Regions from separate parts of the Streptomyces sp. B1I3 genome, predicted to be linked through region 3. Evidence: riboswitches for the same ligand, from Rfam matches in the RefSeq annotation. Region 3 holds a riboswitch; each other region holds the start of a gene.
The links. A riboswitch is a leader RNA that binds a small molecule or an ion and turns the genes downstream of it on or off. The one in region 3 is predicted to bind cobalamin.

Region 1 (7,799 bases), 5.6 Mb from region 3:
ACGAATGGCTCGGGCCGGTCGACCCCGCGCTCACCACCGTCGCGGGCATCCACTACAACCTGTTCCTCGGCAGCATCCTCGACCACGATGTGGTCGGTCACCGCGATCTGTCGGACTACCTGGCGATGCGCCGGATCGGGACCTTCCTCTGTACGGAGGTGGCGCACGGCAACGACGCGGCGGCCATGGAGACCACCGCGACGTACCACCCCGCACGGGACGGCTTCGTCCTGCACACCCCGCACGCGGGGGCGCAGAAGTTCATGCCCAACACCAGCCCGGCGGGCGGGGCCAAGTCCGGGCTGGTCGCGGCGCGGCTGATGGCCGACGGCACGGACCACGGGATCCGGCTCTTCCTCGTGCCGCTCACCGACGACGTACAGGCCCTGCCCGGTGTCCGGGTCCGCCGGCTGCCGGCCCGGATGGGCAGCCCGGTGGACCATTGCCTCACGTCGTTCGACCAGCTGTTCGTGGCGCGGGACGCGCTGCTGGGAGCGCGTGAGGAGGACGCCGGCACGGGGATGTTCACCAGTACTCCAGGCGGGCGCCGGCGCCGCTTCCTGACCTCCATCGGCCGGGTCACCTCCGGCAGGATCTCCATGAGCGCATGCGCGGCGGGCACGGCCCGCGCGACACTGGCGGTCGCGGTCCGCTACGGCGGTCACCGGATGGTCTCCGGGCCCCGGGGCACGCGTCCCGTCCCGGTCAACGCCCACCGCACGCACCACGGGCCACTCGCCTCGGCCATGGCGACGGTCTTCGCCATGAGCCTGCTCCACCGCCGGGTACTCGACCGGTGGGAGGGCTGTGGCGAGGAGAGCAGGGCAGAGGCGGAGCGGCTGGTCGCGGTCGCCAAGGGGTGGATCACCTGGCAGGCCCGCGCCGTCATCGTCCAGTGCCGCGAACGCTGCGGAGCCCAGGCGTTGCTGGAGAACAACGGCATGACGGAACTGGTCACCGGGGTGGAAGGCGCCATCACGGCGGAGGGCGACAACCTCGCCCTGCACGCCAAGGCCGCGGCCGACATGCTCCTCGCCGGGATCGACGCCACCGCGGCCGGTCCGCGGGGTGCCCGGCCCGGGCCGGGGCCGGATGCTGCACCCGCCGCCACGGGGGACCTGGCCGACCCGGGCTTCCTCGGCGCACTGCTCACCGCCGTGCAGGGCATCTGGTTCGAGCGGGCCCGGCAGCGCATGCTGCGGGCCGCTGACAAGGACACACTCGGGCGGTGGAACGCGGCCGCCGGGCCCGCCCTGCGCGCGGTCGAGGCGCACGCCTACCGGGAAGCGGCCGAGGCGTACGCCCAGGCCCGCGCCGCGCTGCCCGAAGGGGCCGCGCGCGAACGGCTGGCGGAGCTGGAGCGGCTGTTCGCCGTCGAGTGGGTGGCCCGCAACAGTGGCGATCTGCTGGCCGCCGGCCTGCTGACCCGCGATCAGGTCGACGCCCTGCCCGAGGCCACCGAGGAGCTGATCGCGGCGGTCGCCGCGCACGCCCGCGAACTGGCCGACTCCTTCGCCCTGCCCCATGAACTGCTCGCCGACTGGCCGATCGCGGGGCCCGGCTACGCCGACGCCTACGACGACCCCGACGCCCCCTGGCACGGCCGCCCCGCAGGCTCCCCGCAGGACGCGCGGTGAACGGCGGACGGTACGCGCGTACAGGCGGAGGCCCGAACCGAGCGGACCCGGGCACAGAGGGACCCGTACCGGGCGCCGAGAAACCCGTCCCGGGCACCGGGGGCCGCGTACAGGGCACCAGGAATCCCGTTCCGGGCACCGAGAGACGCGGAACGTGCCGTGCCGGTGTACGCGAGGCCCTCGAAGTCCTCGCACTGCGGGCGGTCCTGACGGTGTACTGGGGCACGGTCTCCTTGCTCGCCCGCCGGCGCCGCACACCGCAGGCCGAGGTCGGCGAATCGGTTCACCGCAAGCGCTGACCGGCCGGACGGCCGGTGCGGCGGGGGATGCCCTCCCCGCCGTACCGGCCTCAGGCCCGCAAGCCCTCGCCGGACTGCGTGATAGCTTGCAGACGCCAGTCACACTCCACGTGGAGTCAGGGAATCCGGTGAGAATCCGGAGCTGACGCGCAGCGGTGAGGGGGACGGGCGGGGCCACGGCCACTGGGACACCCTCGGGTGCCCCGGGAAGGCGCTCCGTCCGGACGAACCCGAGTCCGAAGACCTGCTGGCACCCGTTCCCCCGCCGGGGGGCGGACTCCGTACCGGGCTCCGCGCATGAGCCCTGAGACGCAAAGGGACTCCGTGCCGCCCATAGCCAGCACCGTACGCCGAACCGCCCTGTTCACCGCCGGGCTCGCCCTGCTGACCGCGTGCGGGCCGGGCAGCGGCGGACCGTCGGCCGGAGCCGGCCGGGACGGCGGCGCCGGCTACCCGGTGGAGCTGGAGAACTGCGGCCGGACGGTGACGGTCGAGAGGGCCCCGGACCGCGCGGTCTCCCTGGACCAGGGATCGACGGAGATCCTGCTCTCCCTGGGCCTCGGCGACCGGTTGGCCGGCACCGCCACCTGGACCGACCCGGTGATGAAGGGTCTGGAGAAGGCCGGCGCGAAGGTCCCCCGCATCGCGGAGAACCGCCCCTCCTTCGAGAAGGTCCTCGACAAGGAACCCGATTTTGTCAGTGCCTCGTTCGAATCGACGCTCGGCAAAGGCGGCGTCGCGCCCCGCGAGCAGTTCGAGGGGCTCGGAGTGCCGACCTACGTGTCGCCCGCCGACTGTGCGGCGAAGGACAACACGGGCAGCGGTGACGGCTCCCGTACGAGACCCCTGACCATGGACAGCGTCTACGCCGAAGTGCACGACCTCGCCCGGGTGTTCGGAGTGAAGGAGAAGGGCGACGAGCTCGTCGCCGGCCTCCGGGACCGTGTCGGCAGGGCGACCGCGGGCATCGACGCCTCCCACGCCACGCTGCTCTACTGGTTCGCCAACTCCGAGGCGCCGTACATGGCGGGATGCTGCGGAGCCCCCGGCATCATCACCGGAGAACTCGGGGCGAAGAACGTCTTCGACGACACCCACGAGGAGTGGCCCCAGATCAACTGGGAGACCGTCGCGGACCGCAACCCCGACGTCCTGGTCATCGGTGACCTCACCCGGCAGTCGCAGACCGCCGAAAGCGCCGAGAAGAAGATCGAGTTCCTGGAGTCCAACCCCGCCACGAAGAACATGGACGCCGTCCGGCACAAGCGGTACGTGCTGCTCAGCGGCCAGGCCATGAACCCGACCGTCCGGACCGTCGAGGGCGTGGAGCGCGTCGCCGCCGGACTGCGCTCCTTCGGGCTCGCGGGGTGACGGACACCGAACGCGTCCCGGGCACGGGACCGCGCGGGGAACCGGCCCCCGGCCACCGCGCGACCGAGGCCGGGCGCCGCCCCGCGGACACCGTGACCGGCCCCGCCCGCCGTGCTGTTCCGGACCGCCCTGTGGTTCCGGCCCTCCGTGCTGTTCCGGCCCTTCGTGCGACGGGTGCCCGAGTCCTGCGGGGCGGCCTCCTGTGGAGCGGCGGGGCAGCCCTGCTGCTCCTGTCGGTCGCGGTCGCCGTCACGATCGGGCCCGCCCGTATCTCCGTCCCGGACGTCTGGTCCGCGGTGGCCGCCCACCTCGGTCCCGGCGACTCACGGCTCTCCCCGATCCGGGACGGCATCATCTGGAACCTGCGCATGCCCCGCACCCTGCTCGCAGCGGTGTGCGGAGGGGGCCTCGCCGTCTGCGGCACCGTGATGCAGTCCCTGCTGCGCAACCCGCTCGCCGACCCCTTCGTCCTCGGCGTCTCCTCCGGGGCGTCCACCGGCGCCGTCGCGGTGGTGGTCCTCGGCGTCGGCGGCGGCGCGGTGCCGATCTCGGCGGGAGCCTTCGCCGGAGCACTGTGCTCGTTCGCCCTCGTGCTGTTGCTCAGCCACACACTCGGCGGGACGACCGACCGGGTCGTCCTCTCCGGTGTGGCGGCCATGCAGCTCTTCTCCGCCCTCACCTCCTTCGTCGTCATGACCGCCGCCGACGCCGAGCAGACCCGGGGCGTGCTGTTCTGGCTGCTCGGCTCCCTCAGCGGGGTGGGGTGGACAGATGTGTGGCTCTGTTCCGCGGTCCTGGCCGTGACACTTCTGATCTGCCTCGGGCACGCCCGTACGCTCGACGCCTTCGCGTTCGGCCAGGACGCGGCGGCGGCCCTGGGGGTCCATGTCGCCCGCACCCGGATCGTGCTGCTGTGCACGACCGCGCTGCTCACCGCCGCGCTCGTCAGCTCCGCGGGGGCCGTCGGGTTCGTGGGCCTGGTCCTGCCGCACGCCGCCCGGGCACTGACCGGTTCGGGTCACCGGCGGCTGCTGCCCGTCACCGCGCTCGCCGGGGCAGTCTTCCTCGTCTGGGTCGACACGCTGGCCCGGACCGTCCTGGACCCGCAGGAGGTACCGGTCGGCGTGGTCACCGCCCTCATCGGGGTGCCGGCCTTCGTCCTCGTCCTCCACCGCACCCGGAAGAGCACATGACGGCCACCGCCGGCCAGGGTCTGCGCGCGGCACGGGTGAGCCGGGAGGCGGGCGGCCGGATCGTCCTGGACGGCGTGAGCATGGCTCCGGCGCCCGGTGCCACGGTCGGGCTCCTGGGCCCCAACGGCTCGGGCAAGTCGACGCTGCTGCGCGTGTTGGCCGGCGTCCTCTCCCCGGGCGCCGGCGTGGTCACGCTCGACGGCCGGACCCTCGCCGACACCGGCCGCCGCACGGTCGCCCGGCGCGTGGCCGTCGTCGACCAGCACGCGGTCACCCAGGTCGAGCTCAGCGTGCTGGACGTCGTACGCCTCGGCCGCATCCCGCACCGCAGTGCCTGGTCCCCGCCGGGCCGGGAGGACGAGGAGGCCGTACGCGACGCGCTGGCGCGCACCGGACTCACCGACCGGGCCGGACAGTCCTGGCACACCCTGTCGGGCGGTGAGCGCCAACGCGTGCAGATCGCCCGCGCCCTCGCCCAGCAGCCGCGCGAACTCCTGCTGGACGAACCGACGAACCACCTGGACATCCAGCACCAGCTGGAGCTGCTCGCCCTGGTCGCCGCGCTTCCCGTCACCGCCGTGATAGCGCTGCACGACCTCAACCTGGCCGCGATGTTCTGTGACCGGATCACCGTCCTGGCCGAGGGCCGCGTGGTGGCCGCGGGCACTCCCTCGGAAGTGATCACCGAGGAGCTCATCCGTGAGGTCTACCGCGTGCGGGCGGTGGTGACGGCGGACGGGCCCGGCGGGCGGCCGTCGGTGCGCTTCCTGCCGGGGCCCGCCGCCCATGTCCCGCGACCGGCGTGAACGTCTGCGCGGGGTCCCTGCCGGCGTCCCGTGCAGCGGTGTGCCCTACTTCGGCGTGGGTGTCCGTGCCCGTGCCCGCGACCCGGGCGCCCCGCCGTGCCCGCGACCCGCGTGCGTGCCCGGGCGGTTCACCTCCGTGCGTGCGCGAACCGTGAGGAGTGGCGAAGGGGCGGGCCCGCAAAGTCGTCCGGGTCCGCCCCTCGCTTCCGTGGCGCGGCCTGTCACCGCTGTGTGAGGGGTCAGCGGCGCCGGCCCTGGCCGAACTCGCCGCCCATGTCCTTGCCGCTGCCCGTGTCCTTGCCGTCCCCGTAGTCGATCTTCTCCTTGCGGAGTTCGGCGGAGACTTCCTTCTGTTCGGTGACCCTGTTGGTTTCGAGACGGACCCGTTCCACGGGGACCGTGTCCTTACGGACGGTGGCGCGTTCCGCGTGCAGGGTGACTTCGACATCCTGTTCGCCGATGTCCGCCCGCCCCGCCGACTTCTCGCCGGGCTGCAGGGGCTCACGGACCACGCGCACTTCCTCATGGGACACGGGTACGGTGCGGGTGACGTTCTCCGTCACGACGTACTTGTGCAGGTGTGCCTTTCCGCTCTCGTACTCCTCGGTGCCGATGAGGAGTTGTTCCTCGGAACGGACCATCTCGTCCCGGCTCCCCGCGGCGGACCGTTCCGCTCCGGCACCGGCGAGCGGACGCGACGTGGAGGAGGCCTCCGTGTCGCGGTGCCGGCCCGTGCCGGCGGTGGTGCCGGCCGTCGTCGCCTTGCCGGTCCTGGTCCGTGCGGTCCCGGCCGCTCCCGCGGCCCCGGACGTACCGGCCCCGGCGGCGCCCATGGTTCCCGTCCCGGTCCCGGACACGGTGCGCCCTTCACCGCGCGCACCGGCGTTGCCGCCGGCCTTCCTGGACAGACCGTAATGGCGGTAGAGCTCCTCCTCCTCGGACACGGAGAGATGCGCGTCGGCATCCACCCGGGGGGCTTCCTTGACGCGGTCCTTCGGATGCGAGACGTGCAGGTCGGAACCCACTCGGCGGGCTCCGGCAAGCGGTACGAAGCTCTCCTTCATGCCGAACATGCCGGTCTTGACCGTGATCCAGTCGGGCTTGCCGGTGTCGTCGTCGACGTACACCCGCCCCACAGTGCCGACCTTTTCGCCGTCGCTGTCGTAGACGGTCAGACCGTCGAGTTCTCCGGAATCCGTGAAACCGTCAGCGGCTCCCATGGCCGATACCTCCTCGCCCGGGCGCGTCCTGTGGGGGTCCAGCAGGGGTGGCGCGTCCGGATTCCATCGCGCCTCACCCGGTTGGACGCTGCAACTTCCCGGCCCGTGCCCCGGGCGGCCCCGAGCACCGCGCGTGGGCGGTGGCGCCGCGCGATGCGGCTATCGGCTGTCTCGGCGGATTACGCCATTCGAGTGAGAGAGTCCCTGCAGGCACGGCCTGTGCCCGCACGTATGATCGATGCGCCGTTGCCGACCGTCGGCCGGACCGCAGCCGGGGGTGCGCCATCGATTCCGTACGCATCCGTCCGCCCGGACCGCGCGCGGAACTGCTGGCACGGCGTGAGGACGGAATCGGACTGCACCATCTCGTGTGGCGGTTGGGGCCCGGCTGGCGTGTGTGCAGCAGCGCCGTCCTCGGCGGCGGCATCGGGCCGCGCGCCTGGATACTCAACGCGCAGGTACCCGGCGGCTACCCGCGGCTCGACCCGCACCGTCACCTCGCCGACATCGCCGCCGCCCAAGGGCTGGGCGGCCCCGGGGCGGGACTGATGACGGCCGCCGACGTCACCGCGCACACCGTGGCGGTCGACGGCGGCGTGGCCGCCACCGTCACGAGCGGGCTCGGGGTACGGGGGTGGGCCGCCGTCCCGGGCGACGGCACCGACGGCCCGTCGCCCCCGGGCACCGTCAACATCGTCGTCACCCTGCCTGTCGCGCTCACCGACGCCGCCCTGGTCAACGCGGTGGCGACCGCCACGGAGGCGAAGGTCCAGGCGCTCGTGGACGCCGGACTCGACTGCTCGGGCACGCCCACGGACGCGGTGTGCGTCGCCGCGCCCGATCAGGGGCCCGGCGACGGTGAGCCGTTCGCCGGACCGCGTTCGCGCTGGGGGTCCCGACTCGCCAGGGCCGTGCACCGTGCGGTGCTCGACGGTGCGCTGCGGCAGTCTTGAGCTCGGACCGGTCGTGAGTGCATCCCGTGTCACGGCTCATCGGCCGCCGCTACTCTCCCGCCGCGCCCCTGCCGGGCGCACCGACGAAGGGAACACCCGTCATGACCGCCGACTCCTCTGCGGGCGCCACCCCCGGCAGGCCGACCGTCGCGGTCCTCGGCACCGGGATCATGGGCTCCGGGATGGCACGCAGCCTGCTGAGGGCCGGGCTGCCCGTCCGGGCCTGGAACCGCACGCCGGGCAAGGCCGCTCCGCTGGCCACCGAGGGCGCCACCGTCACGGACACGGCGCAGGAGGCGGTGCTGGGCGCCGACGTCGTC
Region 2 (7,799 bases), 3.4 Mb from region 3:
CGGGGGGATCAGTCATTTCGGGCGACATCGGACCGTTGCAGGACCGCAATGCGGACAGGGGGTGACGATGGCCGGAACCCTCGCCTAGATTTCCTGCGCATTACAACAGGTGATCAGCGAGGGGACGGAGTCGCCATATGTCAGAAGATACCGATACGAAGCCACCGACCGTGACACCCGCGAGGGTGGTCATCGCGCTCTGCCTGATCGCGCCGTTCGTGGCGATGCTCTGGGTGAGTTCGTACGCGAAGGTCGAACCGACCTTCATCGGCATTCCGTTCTTCTACTGGTACCAGATGCTCTGGGTGCTCATCTCGACCGCACTCACCATGATCGCGTACAAGCTGTGGCAGCGTGACCAGCGCTCCCGCAAGGGGGGTGCGTCAGCATGAAGGACGGCGTGAACGGCGTCGCTCTCGCCGTGTTCATCTTCTTCTTCCTGGCCGTCACGGTCGTCGGCTTCATGGCCGCGCGCTGGCGCAAGGCCGAGACCGAGGCCACCCTCGACGAGTGGGGCCTGGGCGGACGGTCGTTCGGCACCTGGGTCACCTGGTTCCTGCTCGGCGGCGACCTCTACACCGCGTACACGTTCGTCGCCGTGCCCGCGGCTATCTACGCGGCCGGAGCGGCGGGCTTCTTCGCCGTCCCGTACACCATCCTCATCTACCCGCTGATCTTCACCTTCCTGCCGCGGCTCTGGTCCGTCTCGCACAAGCACGGCTACGTGACCACCTCGGACTTCGTCCGCGGCCGGTTCGGCTCGAAGGGGCTGTCGCTGGCGATCGCCCTCACCGGCATCCTCGCCACGATGCCGTACATCGCGCTGCAACTGGTCGGCATCCAGGCCGTGCTCGACGTCATGGGCGTCGGCGGCGGTGAGAACACGCACTGGTTCGTCAAGGACCTGCCGCTCCTCATCGCGTTCGCCGTCCTCGCCGCTTACACCTACTCGTCGGGGCTGCGCGCACCCGCGCTCATCGCCTTCGTCAAGGACGGCCTGATCTATCTGGTCATCGCGGTGGCGATCATCTACATCCCGATCAAGCTCGGCGGCTTCGACGACATATTCGCCAAGGCGGGAGAGGCGTTCTCGCAGACGAGTGAGGCCACGGGCAAGCCACGCGGCGCCATCGTCCCGGGCGAGATGGGGCAGTGGGGTTACGCCACACTCGCCCTGGGCTCCGCACTCGCGCTCTTCATGTACCCCCACTCGATCACGGCGACGCTCTCCAGCCGCAGCCGCGAGGTCATCCGGCGCAACACCACGATCCTGCCGCTGTACTCGCTGATGCTGGGTCTGCTGGCGCTGCTCGGATTCATGGCGATCGCGGCCGGGATCAAGGTGGACAACGGCCAGCTCGCCATCCCGCAGCTGTTCGAGGACATGTTCCCCGACTGGTTCGCGGGGGTGGCCTTCGCCGCCATCGGCATCGGAGCCCTGGTGCCTGCCGCGATCATGTCGATCGCCGCGGCGAACCTGTTCACCCGCAACATCTACAAGGACTTCATCAAGCCGGACGCGACACCCGCGCAGGAGACCAAGGTCTCCAAGCTGGTGTCGCTCCTGGTCAAGGTGGGTGCGCTCGCCTTCGTCCTCACCATGGACAAGACGGTCGCCATCAACTTCCAGCTGCTGGGCGGTATCTGGATCCTCCAGACGATGCCGGCCCTGGTCGGCGGCCTGTTCACCCGCTGGTTCCACCGCTGGGCCCTGATCGCGGGCTGGGCGGTCGGCATGATCTACGGCACGGTGGCCGCGTACGGGGTGGCCAGCCCGACGCAGAAGCACTTCGGCGGATCCTCGAAGGAGATCCCGGGTATCGGCGAGATCGGTTACATCGGCCTCACCGCGTTCGTGCTCAACGTGATCGTGGTCGTCGTCCTCACGTTCGTGCTGAACGCCGTGAAGGCACCGGCCGGTGTGGACGAGACCTCCCCGTCCGACTACACCGCGGATGTGGGCGACCCGGGCGTGCAGGCGGAGCTCCCGCCGGCCACGGTGGGCTCCCCCGCGGGTCACTGACACCCCGCCTGCCCGAGCCGCCACGCCCCACCGCACCGGGGCGTGGCGGCTCAGGCGTTTCCGGGCCCTTCGCCACCCCGGGCCACGGCCGCCGGGCGCGCCCCACCCGGGCCAGGACGCCCGGAAAAGCAGGTACGCCGCACACGCCGGTTGCGGCGGACTGCCGCGCCTCGGCTTCGCACGGGCTCCGGAACGGAACCGGGAGCCACTGCCGGGTCCTTCGCTGCTGACGTTCCGTCTGGAGCTCTGACCCGTCACGACACAACATGTGGGGGCTGCCTCAGCAGGCGGCCCCCACATGTATGCTCGTGCTCGCTGTCGCCGCAGGGGAATCCGGTGCGAATCCGGAACTGTCCCGCAACGGTGTGACCGGCGTGCCCCCGCGCACCCGGAAGTCCGAAGACCTGCCGACGGTGCGTCCGGTTCGACCGATCCGGACGCCGAGACGTCCGGGCCCCGCGGAGGGCCGGTGGACGCCGTGCGGAGTGCTGTCCGTTCCCCGGGCACCGCCCTGTCGGCTGCCCCGCTCCCGCCGGCCCCGAGCCGAGCGAGGGATAGCCCCACGTGACCATCGCGCCAGCCGATCCGGTTTCAGCCACCGCGTCAGCCGAGTCCACGCACGCCACGACCGACGGGCCGGGGACCGCACTGCTGCGGACGCTGACCGATCTCACCGTCGATCTGCCCGACACCGACCCCGGTCGGGTCGCCGCCGCCGCGCTGCGTGGCCGCAGCGCCCGGTCGGACGAGGCCGAGCTGTGCGCACTGGCGACCGAGGCCGCGGCGGGTCTGATCTCCGAGGACCCGGCCTACTCCCGGCTCGCCGCCCGGCTCCTCACCCGTTCCGTCGCGGACGAGGCCGCGGGCCAGGGCGCGGTCTCCTTCTCCGCCTCGATCGCCGTGGGGCACCGTGAGGGTCTGATCGCGGACCGCACAGCCTCGTTCGTGGCCCTGCACGCGGCGCGGCTCGACGCCCTGGTCGAACAGTCCCTCGCGGACGGTGCCGACGACCGGTTCGGCTACTTCGGGCTGCGGACGCTGCACAGCCGCTACCTGCTGCGCCACCCGCTCACCCGGCAGGTCATCGAGACCCCGCAGCACTTCATGCTCCGCGTCGCGGCCGGTCTCGCCGAGGACGAGTCGCCGCGGGCGCTGGACGAGGTCGCCGCGCTGTACGGGCTGATGAGCCGGCTGGACTACCTGCCCTCCTCCCCCACGCTCTTCAACTCCGGCACCCGGCACCCGCAGATGTCCTCCTGCTACCTGCTCGACTCGCCGAAGGACGAGCTGGACTCGATCTACGACCGCTACCACCAGGTGGCCCGGCTCTCCAAGCACGCGGGCGGCATCGGCCTCTCCTACTCCCGTATCCGTGCCCGCGGCTCGCTCATCCGCGGCACCAACGGGCACTCCAACGGCATCGTGCCGTTCCTGAAGACGCTCGACGCCTCGGTGGCCGCGGTGAACCAGGGCGGCCGCCGCAAGGGCGCGGCCGCCGTCTACCTGGAGACCTGGCACGCGGACGTCGAGGAGTTCCTGGAGCTGCGCGACAACACGGGCGAGGACCAGCGGCGTACGCACAACCTGAACCTTGCGCACTGGATCCCGGACGAGTTCATGCGCCGCGTCGACGCGGACACCGAATGGTCGCTGTTCTCCCCGGCCGACGTGCCCGAACTGGTGGACCTGTGGGGCGACGAGTTCGACGCCGCCTACCGTGCGGCGGAGGCGAAGGCCCTCGCCCGCAGGACGATGCCGGCGCGGGAGCTCTACGGCCGGATGATGCGGACGCTCGCGCAGACGGGCCAGGGCTGGATGACGTTCAAGGACGCCGCCAACCGCACCGCGAACCAGACCGCCGAGCCGGGCCGGGTGGTGCACTCGTCGAACCTGTGCACCGAGATCCTGGAGGTCACCGACGACGGTGAGACGGCGGTCTGCAACCTGGGCTCCGTCAACCTCGGCGCGTTCGTCGACGGGGGGACGATGGACTGGGAGCGGCTGGACGCCACCGTCCGTACCGCCGTGACGTTCCTCGACCGGGTCGTGGACATCAACTTCTACCCCACCGAGCAGGCCGGCCGGTCCAACGCCCGGTGGCGCCCGGTGGGCCTGGGCGCGATGGGTCTGCAGGACGTCTTCTTCCAGCTCCGGCTGCCGTTCGACTCCCCCGAGGCCCGTGCGCTGTCCACCCGGATCTCCGAGCGGATCATGCTCGCCGCCTACGAGGCGTCGTGCGACCTCGCCGAGCGGTCGGGCCCCCTCCCGGCCTGGTCGCAGACCCGCGCCGCCCGCGGTGTGCTGCACCCGGACCACTACGGCACCGAGCTGAACTGGCCGGAGCGCTGGGACGCCCTGCGGGCCCGCGTCGCGAAGAGCGGGATGCGCAACTCCCTGCTGCTGGCCATTGCCCCGACCGCGACGATCGCCTCGATCGCCGGCGTCTACGAGTGCATCGAGCCGCAGGTCTCCAACCTCTTCAAGCGCGAGACGCTCAGTGGTGAGTTCCTCCAGGTCAACGGCTACCTCGTCGCGGAGCTCAAGAAGCTCGGCGTGTGGGACGCTCGGACCCGCGAGGCGCTGCGCGAGGCGAGCGGCTCCGTGCAGGGCTTCGGCTGGATCCCCGAGGACGTCCGGGCCCTGTACCGCACCGCGTGGGAGATCCCGCAGCGCGGCCTGATCGACATGGCGGCGGCCCGTACGCCGTTCCTGGACCAGAGCCAGTCGCTGAACCTGTTCATGGAGACGCCGACGATCGGCAAGCTCTCCTCGATGTACGCGTACGCGTGGAAGCAGGGGCTGAAGACGACGTACTACCTGCGCTCGCGCCCGGCCACCCGGATCGCCCGCGCGGCCTCCGGCACCGCGTCCACCGCCCTTCCCGCCCAGCAGGCCCAGGTCTCCGACCCGGACGCCGTCGCCTGCTCCCTCGAAAACCCCGAATCCTGCGAGGCCTGCCAGTGAGCTCCACCGAACAGTCCGCCGGGACGACCGGGAAGAACCTGCTCGACCCCGGCTTCGAACTGACCCTGCGTCCCATGCGCTACCCGGACTTCTACGAACGCTACCGGGACGCGATCAAGAACACCTGGCACGTGGAGGAGGTCGACCTCCACTCCGACGTCGCCGACCTCGCCAAGCTCTCCCCCGGCGAGCAGCACATGATCGGACGGCTCGTCGCGTTCTTCGCGACGGGTGACTCGATCGTCTCCAACAACCTCGTGCTGACGCTCTACAAGCACATCAACTCCCCGGAGGCGCGTCTGTACCTGTCGCGCCAGCTGTTCGAGGAGGCCGTGCACGTCCAGTTCTACCTGACGCTGCTCGACACCTATCTGCCCGATCCGGAAGACCGCGCGGCGGCCTTCGACGCGGTCGAGGAGATCCCCTCGATCCGGGAGAAGGCACAGTTCTGCTTCAGGTGGATGGACTCGGTCGAGAAGATCGACCGGCTGGACACCCGGGCCGACCGGCGCCGCTTTCTGCTGAACCTGATCTGCTTCGCGGCGTGCATCGAGGGGCTGTTCTTCTACGGCGCCTTCGCCTATGTCTACTGGTTCCGCTCGCGCGGTCTGCTGCACGGTCTCGCCACGGGTACCAACTGGGTGTTCCGCGACGAGACGATGCACATGAACTTCGCGTTCGAGGTGGTCGACACCGTGCGCAAGGAGGAGCCCGAGCTCTTCGACGACGCCCTCCGCCGGCAGGTCACGGACATGCTGGCGGAGGCCGTCGAGGCGGAGCTGCAGTTCGGTCGTGACCTGTGCGGTGAGGGCCTGCCCGGGATGAACACCGAGTCGATGCGCCAGTACCTGGAGTGCGTCGCCGACCAGCGGCTCACCCGGCTCGGCTTCCCGCCGCTCTACGGCTCCGAGAACCCGTTCTCCTTCATGGAGCTGCAGGGCGTCCAGGAGCTGACGAACTTCTTCGAGCGCCGGCCGTCCGCCTACCAGGTCGCCGTGGAGGGTTCCGTGGGCTTCGACGACGACTTCTAGGTCCGCGCCCAGGACCTGGCGTACGGACGCCGCGTGGCCGTGACCGGCCGCGCGGCGTCCGCCGTTCCCGGCGGCTTCGCCGCACGCCCCCGTTCCGCCTCGCGCAGCTGGCGGTCGATCCGGCGCTCGCGTGCGGCCCCGACGAGCGCGGGCAGCAGGACCAGGGTGAAAAGTGCGGCTATGGACAGGAAGCTCAGGAATGTGTTCATGGCTCCACTCTCGCGTCCCCGGCCGGATGCGGGCAGTGGCAGGACTGTCACACAGCATCGAATTACTGCCACACTGCGGTCATGCTGAAGAACGTCGCCGTCCTGCTGCTCGACGAAGTCCACCCATTCGAACTCGGCGTGCTCTGCGAGGTGTTCGGGCTCGACCGGTCCGACGAAGGGCTGCCGGTGCAGGACTTCGCGGTCGTCTCCGCGGAGGGTCCGCGGTTGCGGACGCACGCCGGTTTCACCATCACCACACCCCACGGGCCCGAACGCCTGGAGGAGGCCGACCTCATCGCCGTGCCGGCGGGAAGCCACTTCGCCGACCGGGAGTACCCCGAGGAGGTCCTGGACCCGCTGCGCCGGGCCGTGGCACGCGGCGCCCGCGTGATGAGCATCTGCTCCGGGGCGTACGTCCTCGGCGCGGCCGGGCTGCTCGACGGCCGCCGCTGCACCACCCACTGGCGCCACGCCGACGATCTGGCCCGCCGCTTCCCCGAGGCGGTGGTGGTACCGGACGTGCTCTACGTGGACGAGGGGCCGGTCATCACCTCGGCGGGCACCGCGGCGGGGATCGACGCCGCCCTGCACCTGGTGCGCCAGGAGTACGGCCCCGCGGTCGCCAACGCCATCGCCCGGCGGATGGTGGTACCTCCGCACCGGGACGGCGGCCAGGCGCAGTACGTCGCCCGCCCACTGCCCCGCGACCGGTGCGACACGGTCGGGGGGACGCTCGCCTGGATGGAACACCACCTCGACCAGGAGATGACCGTCGAGCAACTGGCCGCGCAGGCACACATGTCGCCCCGCACCTTCGCGCGCCGCTTCCAGCAGGAGACGGGCACCACCCCGTACCGCTGGCTGCTGCGCCAGCGCGTGCTGCTGGCGCAGCACCTGCTGGAGACGTCGGACGAGACCATGGACACGATCGCCGGACGCACCGGTTTCGGTACCGCGGCGGCCCTGCGCCACCAGTTCGTCCGGTCTCTCGGCACGACCCCGAACCGCTACCGCCAGACCTTCCGCGGCCCGGCGGCGGTGCCCGAGGTGGCGTGAGCGGCGAGCAGGGCACCTGCGCCGCCCGGTGACCCCGTCCGGATCCGCGTCCCGGGCGGGGTCACCCGGTCCGCGTCAGATGCCGCAGCCGGAGGCCGACCAGTAGTGGCTCGGCCCCTGGTTCACGTGGATGTGGTCGCCGTGCCCCGGGTATCCCGGGCCCAGGATGCCGTTGAAGCCGTGGTTGCGGGCCTGCTCGGCGATGGTGCACAGGGAGTGTGGTCCGGCCCCGAGGTCGACGGCGTCGCCGTACATGTGGCGGCTGTCGGAGGCTCCGCCGGCCGCGGAGTTGCAGGAGGCCGACCGGAAGCCGCTGGTGACGCGGAGCGGCTGGTCACCGAGCGCATGGCGCAGCGCCTCCAGTTTCCACATGGAGCTCAGCGCGTTGGCCTTCGCGGTGCCGGCCGCGACCTTGCCGCCCGCCCAGGTGCTGTTGCACGTGTTGAGCTCCGGGTAGGTGAAGTGGAGCGGGGTGCAGTCGTCGTCCTGGAGCGCGTGGAGCTTGGCCTGCGTGGC
Region 3 (7,799 bases):
GGCACGCAGCGCGAGACCGAAGGCCGCGGTCGACTTGCCCTTGCCGACCCCCGTGTGGACGAAGAGAAGCGGGCGGTTGCGCCGCTGACGGGTGGTGAGTCCGTCGTCCGGCACCGATACCGGCTGTCCCTGTGGCATTACGCGGCCCTCCCGGCTGCTTGTACGTCCTTGACCAGCCCGGCGATCGAGTCGGCCCGCAGTTCGTCGAGCGTGACCGCGGTACCCCCCAGATCCCGGGCGAGCTGTGCGGCGAGACCGAGGCGCACGAGCCCCGACTCGCAGTCCACGACGACGGACGCCGTGCCCTGAGCGGCGTGCAGGCGCCCGGCCCGCCCGGCGAGCGCCACCGGGTCGACGCCCCCGGTCGCCCGCCCGTCCGTCACCACGACGAGCAGCGGCCGCCGCGAGGGGTCGCGCAGCCGCTCCACCCGCAGCACGTCGTGCGCCCTCAGCAGGCCGGCGGCCAGCGGGGTGCGCCCTCCTGTCGGCAGCGACTCCAGGCGCGCCGCCGCGGCGTCCACCGACGACGTGGGCGGCAGCACCACCTCGGCGTCCTTGCCCCGGAAGGTCACCAGGCCCACCTTGTCGCGCCGCTGGTAGGCGTCCAGGAGCAGCGACATCACCGCGCCCTTCACGGCGCTCATCCGCTGCCGGGCGGCCATCGACCCGGAGGCGTCCACGACGAACAGCACGAGATTGCCCTCGCGCCCCTCCCGTGTCGCCTGCCGCAGATCGTCCCGCCGCACGACGAGCCCCCGGCCGGACCGCCCGCGCGCCCGCTGATGCGGCGCCGCGGCCTGCACGGTCGCCGCGAGGTGCAGCTTCGTCAGCGCACCCTCGGGCCGTCGCGCCCCGGTGGTCCGCCCGTGTTCGGTCCGTGCCCGCGACCGCCGCCCGGCCGCACCCTCGCCCAGCCCGGGCACGCTCAGCATCTTCGTACGGAACGGCTCCGAGGCCGCTACGGGCCGCTGCTCCGCACCACCGGGCGCGGGCGAGGCCGCCCCGCCCTCCGCACCGCTGTCCGCACCGCTGTCGGCACCGCTGTCCGACCCGCGCCCGTCACCGGGACTGCCGTCGGGCTCGCCCCCCTGAGGGGGCACCCCTCCGCCACCCGGCCCATCGGGCTCCGGGTCGTCGTCGCCTCCGCCCCCGCCGGGGTCCGCGTCCCTGAGCGCCTCGTCCAGCTTCTCCTCGTCGAGACCCGGCGCGTCGAACGGATTGCGGCGGCGCCGGTGGGGGAGGGCCAGGAGTGCGGCCTGCCTCACGTCCTCCGCGGTGACCTCCGAGCGCCCCGCCCACGCGGCGAGCGCGGTCGCGGTACGGGCCATGACGATGTCGGCCCGCATGCCGTCGACCTCGAACGCCGCGCACGTCGCCGCGATCTGACGCAGCACACCGTCCCCGAGTACCACCTGGGGCAACAGGGCGCGGGCGGCGGCGATCCGTTCGCGCAGCGCCCCCTCCTCGTCGGCCCACCGTGCGGCGAAGGCGGCCGGGTCGTCGTCGTACGCGAGCCGTCGCCGGACGACCTCGACGCGCAGGTCGGTGTCACGGGAAGCGGCGACCTCGACGGTCAGCCCGAAGCGGTCGAGCAACTGCGGCCGGAGTTCGCCCTCTTCGGGGTTCATCGTCCCGACCAGCAGGAAACGCGACGCATGGCGTACGGAGACGCCCTCACGCTCGACGTAGGAGGCACCCATGGCCGCGGCGTCGAGCAGGAGGTCCACCAGGTGGTCGTGGAGCAGATTGACCTCGTCCACGTACAGGATCCCCCGGTGCGCGTCCGCGAGGAGCCCCGGCTCGAAGGCCTTCACGCCCTCCGAGAGCGCCCGCTCGATGTCGAGCGCGCCCACGAGCCGGTCCTCCGACGCGCCGACCGGCAGCTCCACCGTCCGCGCCGGCCGCGCGACGCCGGTGTCGGCCTCGTGGGGCCCGTCCGGGCACGCCGGATCGGGCGCCCCCGGATCACAGGAGAAGCGGCACCCGGCCACCACCCGGACCTCGGGCATGAGCGCGGCCAGGGCCCGCACGGCGGTGGACTTGGCCGTGCCCTTCTCCCCCCGCACGAGGACACCGCCGACGGCCGGACTGACGGCGTTGAGCAACAGCCCGAGCCGTAGATCGTCCTGCCCGACGATGGCGGTGAAGGGATACGGCGTACTCACAGGGCCTCCTCGTGCACAGAAACATCGGTTCCGATCCCCGCGTCCCGGGACACCTCGCGGCCGTCCGGCGATCGAGGACCGGCCTTCGGGGCGGAGCCCCGGTCACGGGCAGGAGGGGGGCAGGGCGCAGGCCCCGCCGCGGGCGCCCCCGAAGCCGGACCGCCCGCCCCGACCGGCGCCCCCGGCGTACGGGGCGCCCCAGGCGCCAGGAAGGGCAGCCCCGCCGGCGCGCCCGTCTCGATCAGCCGCCACAGGGCGTCCGTATCCGCGTGCTCCTCGATCAGATCCCCCAGCCGGTCCAGCTGTTCCTCACGCAGCGTGCCGAAACTCGTGTCCGGAGCCGCCACGAACCGCCGCCCCGAGAACCGCGCCACCTCCGCCAGGAACGCCCGCCGGAACGCGTCGCTCTCCAGTGATCCGTGCCAGTGCGTGCCCCACACCGCGCCCACCCGGCATCCGTCGAGGAACGGCTCACCGCCGCGCACGTCGGCGACCCCGTGATGGATCTCGTACCCCTCCACCGGCTCCCCGAGGGCCGAGCCGGCCGGCCGGGCCAGCACCTTCTCCCGGCCGAAGCGGACCCGCACCGGCAGCAGTCCGAGCCCTTCGACCAGCCCCGCCCGGGACTCCACGTCGTCCTCGATCGACTCACCCAGCACCTGGAACCCGCCGCAGATGCCCAGCACGGGACGCCCCTCGGCCGCCCGCCGCCGCAGCGCCTCGGCCAGCCCCCGCTCGCGCAGCCACGCCAGAGCCTTCACCGTGCCCCGGGTACCGGGCACGACCACCAGGTCCGCGTCCGTGAGCTCCTCCGCCCGGTCCACGAACCGCACCACCACACCCGGCTCCGCCGCCAGCGCGTCGACGTCCGTGAAGTTCGACATCAGCGGCACGGCACACACCGCGACCCGCAGCACGTCCTGACCGTGCGGCGGCGCGACGACCGACTCCCGCACGGCACCGCGCATCGACACGCGCAGCCCGTCCTCCTCGTCGATGCCCAGCCCGTGCGCGTACGGCAGCACCCCGTACGTACGGCGCCCCGTGAGCCCGTACAGCATGTCCAGACCCGGCTCCAGCAGCGAGACGTCGCCCCTGAACTTGTTCACCAGGTAGCCGGCGATCAGCGACTGGTCCTCGGCGCTCAGCAGAGCCGTCGTGCCGAAGAACGACGCGAAGACGCCTCCGCGGTCGATGTCCCCGACGACGAGAACGGGGAAGCGCGCCGCACGCGCGACGCCCATGTTCACGATGTCCGTGCGCCGCAGATTGATCTCCGCCGGGCTGCCCGCCCCCTCGCAGATCACGGCGTCGTACGCGCCGCGAAGCTGCTCCAGACAGTCCACGACCGTCCCGAACAGGGCCTCCTGGCGACCTCCGTGGTAACCGCGCGCACTCATCTCGCCGACCGGCTTCCCCATCAGGACGACCTGGCTCGACCGGTCGCCCCCCGGCTTGAGCAGCACGGGATTCATCAGCGCGGTCGGCTCCACGCGCGCGGCCTGCGCCTGCATGGCCTGCGCCCGCCCGATCTCCGCGCCCTCGCGGGTGACGAAGGAGTTCAGCGACATGTTCTGCGCCTTGAACGGCGCGACCTTTACCCCTCGGCGCGCCAGCCACCGGCAGATGCCGGCCGTGACGACGCTCTTGCCCGCGTCCGAGGTGGTTCCCGCGATCAGCAGCCCGCCGCTCATGCCCGACGCCTCCGTCCTCCGGCCAGCCGCACGGCGACGCACACGCCGAGGGCCAGCACACTCACCCGGCGCGACAGCCGCACCGCGCGTTCGATGTCCGCGGCCCGCACGTCCCGGCCGCTCTCCCCGTTGAGCACGGGCCGGTGCTCGACCCGGCCCCCGTAGGCGAGGGTCCCGCCGAGCCGTACGCCGAGCGCACCCGCGAACGCGGCCTCCACCGGGCCCGCGTTGGGGCTCGGGTGCCGGCCGGCGTCGGCCCGCCAGGCGTGTACGGCCTCGCGGGGCCGCCCTCCGGCCGCCACGGCGAGCGCGGCGGTGAGGCGGGCGCCCGGCCAGCCGGCCAGGTCGTCCAGCCGGGCCGAGGCCCAGCCGTAGCGCCGGTGACGCGGCGACCGGTGGCCGACCATGGCGTCCAGTGTGTTGACGGCCCGGAACCCGACCAGGCCGGGCACGCCACCCAGCGCGCCCCACACCAGGGCGCCCACCACGGCGTCGGAGGTGTTCTCGGCGACGGACTCGACCACCGCGCGGGCGATCTGCTGCCCGTCGAGTGCCTGAGGGTCGCGGCCGCACAGGTGCGGCAGCCGCTCCCGGGCCACGTCGATGTCGCCGGCGGCGAGGGCGCCCCCGATGGCACGGGCCTCGCGGCCCAGCGAGGTGCCCCCGACGACGGACCAGGTGGCGGCGGCGGTCAGTGCCACGGCGGCGGCCGGGCGGTCCCGTACGGCTCGCGCGGCCAGCGCCGCGGCACCCGCGGCGCCCCCGGCGCACACGAGCGCGTGCAGGGCGCCCCAGCCGCGGTGATCGCGCCACAGCCGGCTCTCCACGCCCGCCGCGGCCCGTCCGAACGCGGCGACGGGATGACCCCGTCGGGGATCACCGAGGAGCAGGTCGCCGATCAGACCGGCGGTGGCGCCGTACGCGAATATGCGGTCGGCTCGCACGGATCAGCCGGCCGTCGCGCCTCGAAGGGTCCCGGTGGCGGGTGGAACAGCGACCGACGCACGGCAGCCAGGCATGGCATATGTCCTCACTCAGGGTCCGCGCCCTGGTTCGACGTGACGGGCGACGAGAGTCTCCTGGCTTCCGGATCCACAGCTCCCCCGGCCTTCCGGTCCGCGGAGGCGGACCGTGACTTCCGTGTGGGGGACTGCTCCCCGGTGACAGTGGCGGGACCGCGCCGGATTCGCACCGGCTTCCTCTGCTGTCGCCGTACATGGCCACGGCAGTCCACCATGCCCCGCGAACGCCCGTCAACCTGCCGCTGACCTGCGAGGCTGCGGAGTGTCCGGACGCACATCGGGCCGGACACACACGTGGTGTGTCCGGCCCAGGGCGATCGGGTGCGGAAAGGTCAGGCGACGATCAGGTAGATCCCGTACGCGACCGCCGCCGCGCACAGCGCGAAGCAGGCGTACGCGCCGACGCGCGCCGGTGCTCCGGAGCCGGCGCTCCGCGCCGTCGGCGCCTGCTTGGCGAGACCGACGATGCCGACGGTGAAGAGGCCGACCAGTGCGACGGTGATCAGGAGGCTGACGCCGAAAACGGTGCCGAGGGCTGCCCAGTCGATGTTCATGCGATTCGTCCTTACACCGTGGCCGGTCGGGCCGGGTCGGCCGTGGTCACGGCCGACGGGGCCGGGGCCGGGATGGTGGTCTTGAGGTCCGGGACGGCCCCGCCGACGGGCGGCGGGCTGACGGCGGCGATGGCGGTGGTGACGACGCCCGCCGGTTCGGCGTCCGGCGCGTTGACGTTGGTGTGGTCGACCGGCTTGCGGCGGGACAGCCACCAGATGGCACCCGAGCCCGCGACGAGGAGCACCGCGACGACGCCCACGCCCCAGCCGCCCTGCTTGGTCAGGAACTCGGCGCCCGCGCCGACCAGGCCCGCGGCCGGCAGGGTCAGGCCCCAGGCGACGAACATCCGGGTGGCGGTGGACCAGCGGACCACGCCTCCCTTGCGTCCGAGGCCCGCGCCCATCACGGCGCCGGAGCAGGACTGGGTGGTGGAGAGGGAGAAGCCGAGGTGCGAGGAGGCCAGGATGACCGTGGCCGCGCTGGTCTGGGCGGCGAAGCCCTGCGGCGGCCTGAGCTCGGTGAGCCCGCTGCCCATGGTGCGGATGATGCGCCAGCCGCCGAGGTAGGTGCCGAGGGCGATGGCGACACCCGCGGCGCAGATGACCCAGACCGGCGGGTTGGAGCCGGGGGCGAGGACGCCGCCGGTGACCAGGGCCAGGGTGATGATGCCCATCGTCTTCTGCGCGTCGTTGGTGCCGTGGGCGAGGGAGACGAGACCGGCCGAGGCGATCTGCCCGGCCCGGTAGCCCTTGGCGGTCGACTTCAGCTGCGCCTCGTCGGTGATCTTCCGGTTGAGGCGGTACGTCAGCTTGGTGGCCAGCAGCGCGGCGAGACCGGCGACGAGGGGGGCGGCGATCGCGGGCAGCAGGACCTTGGTGACGACGGTGCCGCCGTCGATCGAGGACCAGCCGGCCGACATCACCGCGGCGCCGATCAGACCGCCGAAGAGTGCGTGGGAGGAACTGGACGGCAGGCCGACCAGCCAGGTCAGCAGGTTCCACAGGATGGCGCCGACGAGCGCCGCGAAGATGACCTCGGTTCTGAGGCCGTCCTCGTTGACGATCCCGCCCGAGATCGTCTTGGCGACCTCCACCGACAGGAAAGCGCCGACCAGGTTGAGGACGGCGGACATGGCCACCGCAGTCTTGGGTTTGAGGGCGCCGGTCGAGATGGTGGTGGCCATCGCGTTGGCGGTGTCATGGAAACCGTTCGTGAAATCGAACACTAGAGCTGTCACGATCACGATCGCGAGCAGCAGCGTGATGTGTTCCATTTACCCAGGCAATCGCTCGACGTCATTGGCACGTGGAACGTAAGCAACCTGGGTGAACGGAAGATGAACTGGGCAGGGCGGCGCGGTGACCCCATCCGTGCGGCGTCGTTCCGCTTGTGTGCGCACGAGGCGGCCGGGCCCTCCCGTGGCGGTGCGAGGACTGGTCTTTGCCGGGTGTTGGTGAACATATGGCGTGACCGATTCGCGGCGTTGAGGAGACTTAGCTCACTTCGTCCCCTCGGGGTGCCCGTGCTCCCCGGGTGGTCCGTGCCCGCCCGGCGGATCCGGGCGCGACCTAGGATCACCCGCATGAGCGACCGTGATCAGGACGCGATCGAACAGGCGTGGGACGCCGTCGTCGCGACGGCCCGCAGAACGGCGTCCGAGGGGCTGGTCGTCGGCACCTCGGGCAACGTCTCCGCACGGGTCGGCGAGATCGTCCTGGTCACCCCCAGCGCGGTGCACTACGACCGGCTGGGCCCCGGGGACGCGGTCGGCGTCGACCTGCGGGGCCGGCGGGTGTTCGGCGAGCTCCCTCCGACCAGCGAGCTCCCCCTCCACCTGGCGGTCTACAACAGCACGTCCGCCGCCGCCGTCGTCCACACCCACGCGGTGCACGCCACCGCCGTCTCCACCCTCGTGGCGGAAGTGCCCCCGGTGCACTACGCCGCCGCGATGCTCGGCGGCCCGGTCCGCACGGCGCCCTACGCCCGCTACGGGACGCGGGAACTCGCCGACGGCATGCTCGCAGCGTTGCGCGACCGCACCGGCTGCCTCCTGCGCAACCACGGAACCGTCACCTACGGCGACAGCCTCGACGAGGCCTACGACCGCACCGCCCAGCTCGAATGGATGTGCAGGCTCTGGCTCACCGCGAGCTCCGTGCCCGGCCGCAGCCCCACCCTGCTCTCCCCGGCCCAGCTGCACGAGGTGCGGGACGCGCTGGAGGGGTACGGCCGGCCCGGCTGACACCCGCGTCCGTCACCGTACGGTCCCCGCCGGGTTGGCAGGCCGCTCCGTACCCAGGACACTGAAGCCGTGCGCCCGGCAACAGCGACGGCAGCGGCCGTCACCACGATCCTCGGCGCCG

Region 1: it holds a riboswitch for cobalamin, as region 3 does, so the genes downstream of both, QFZ58_RS03125 (ABC transporter substrate-binding protein) here and QFZ58_RS28035 (cobalamin biosynthesis protein) in region 3, are expected to answer to the same signal.
Region 2: it holds a riboswitch for cobalamin, as region 3 does, so the genes downstream of both, QFZ58_RS12680 (ribonucleoside-diphosphate reductase subunit alpha) here and QFZ58_RS28035 (cobalamin biosynthesis protein) in region 3, are expected to answer to the same signal.

The regions. Positions count from the first base shown of each region.
Region 1 is NZ_JAUSYD010000001.1:614,042-621,840, reverse strand. It holds gene QFZ58_RS03130 (acyl-CoA dehydrogenase) at 1-1,637, shown strand, start outside; cobalamin riboswitch at 2,016-2,203, shown strand; gene QFZ58_RS03125 (ABC transporter substrate-binding protein) at 2,234-3,307, shown strand; gene QFZ58_RS03120 (iron ABC transporter permease) at 3,493-4,500, shown strand; gene QFZ58_RS03115 (ABC transporter ATP-binding protein) at 4,497-5,306, shown strand; gene QFZ58_RS03110 (PRC and DUF2382 domain-containing protein) at 5,546-6,526, opposite strand; gene QFZ58_RS03105 (adenosylcobinamide amidohydrolase) at 6,895-7,479, shown strand; gene QFZ58_RS03100 (NAD(P)-dependent oxidoreductase) at 7,581-7,799, shown strand, end outside.
Region 2 is NZ_JAUSYD010000001.1:2,808,297-2,816,095, forward strand. It holds gene QFZ58_RS12670 (DUF3311 domain-containing protein) at 138-392, shown strand; gene mctP (monocarboxylate uptake permease MctP) at 389-2,023, shown strand; cobalamin riboswitch at 2,319-2,450, shown strand; gene QFZ58_RS12680 (ribonucleoside-diphosphate reductase subunit alpha) at 2,588-4,987, shown strand; gene QFZ58_RS12685 (ribonucleotide-diphosphate reductase subunit beta) at 5,062-6,018, shown strand; gene QFZ58_RS12690 (hypothetical protein) at 6,015-6,227, opposite strand; gene QFZ58_RS12695 (GlxA family transcriptional regulator) at 6,309-7,283, shown strand; gene QFZ58_RS12700 (D-Ala-D-Ala carboxypeptidase family metallohydrolase) at 7,359-7,799, opposite strand, start outside.
Region 3 is NZ_JAUSYD010000001.1:6,170,073-6,177,871, forward strand. It holds gene cobO (cob(I)yrinic acid a,c-diamide adenosyltransferase) at 1-138, opposite strand, end outside; gene QFZ58_RS28025 (putative cobaltochelatase) at 138-2,165, opposite strand; gene QFZ58_RS28030 (cobyric acid synthase) at 2,162-3,859, opposite strand; gene QFZ58_RS28035 (cobalamin biosynthesis protein) at 3,856-4,803, opposite strand; cobalamin riboswitch at 4,932-5,062, opposite strand; gene QFZ58_RS28040 (hypothetical protein) at 5,214-5,435, opposite strand; gene QFZ58_RS28045 (inorganic phosphate transporter) at 5,447-6,709, opposite strand; gene QFZ58_RS28050 (class II aldolase/adducin family protein) at 7,019-7,678, shown strand; gene QFZ58_RS28055 (alpha/beta hydrolase) at 7,748-7,799, shown strand, end outside.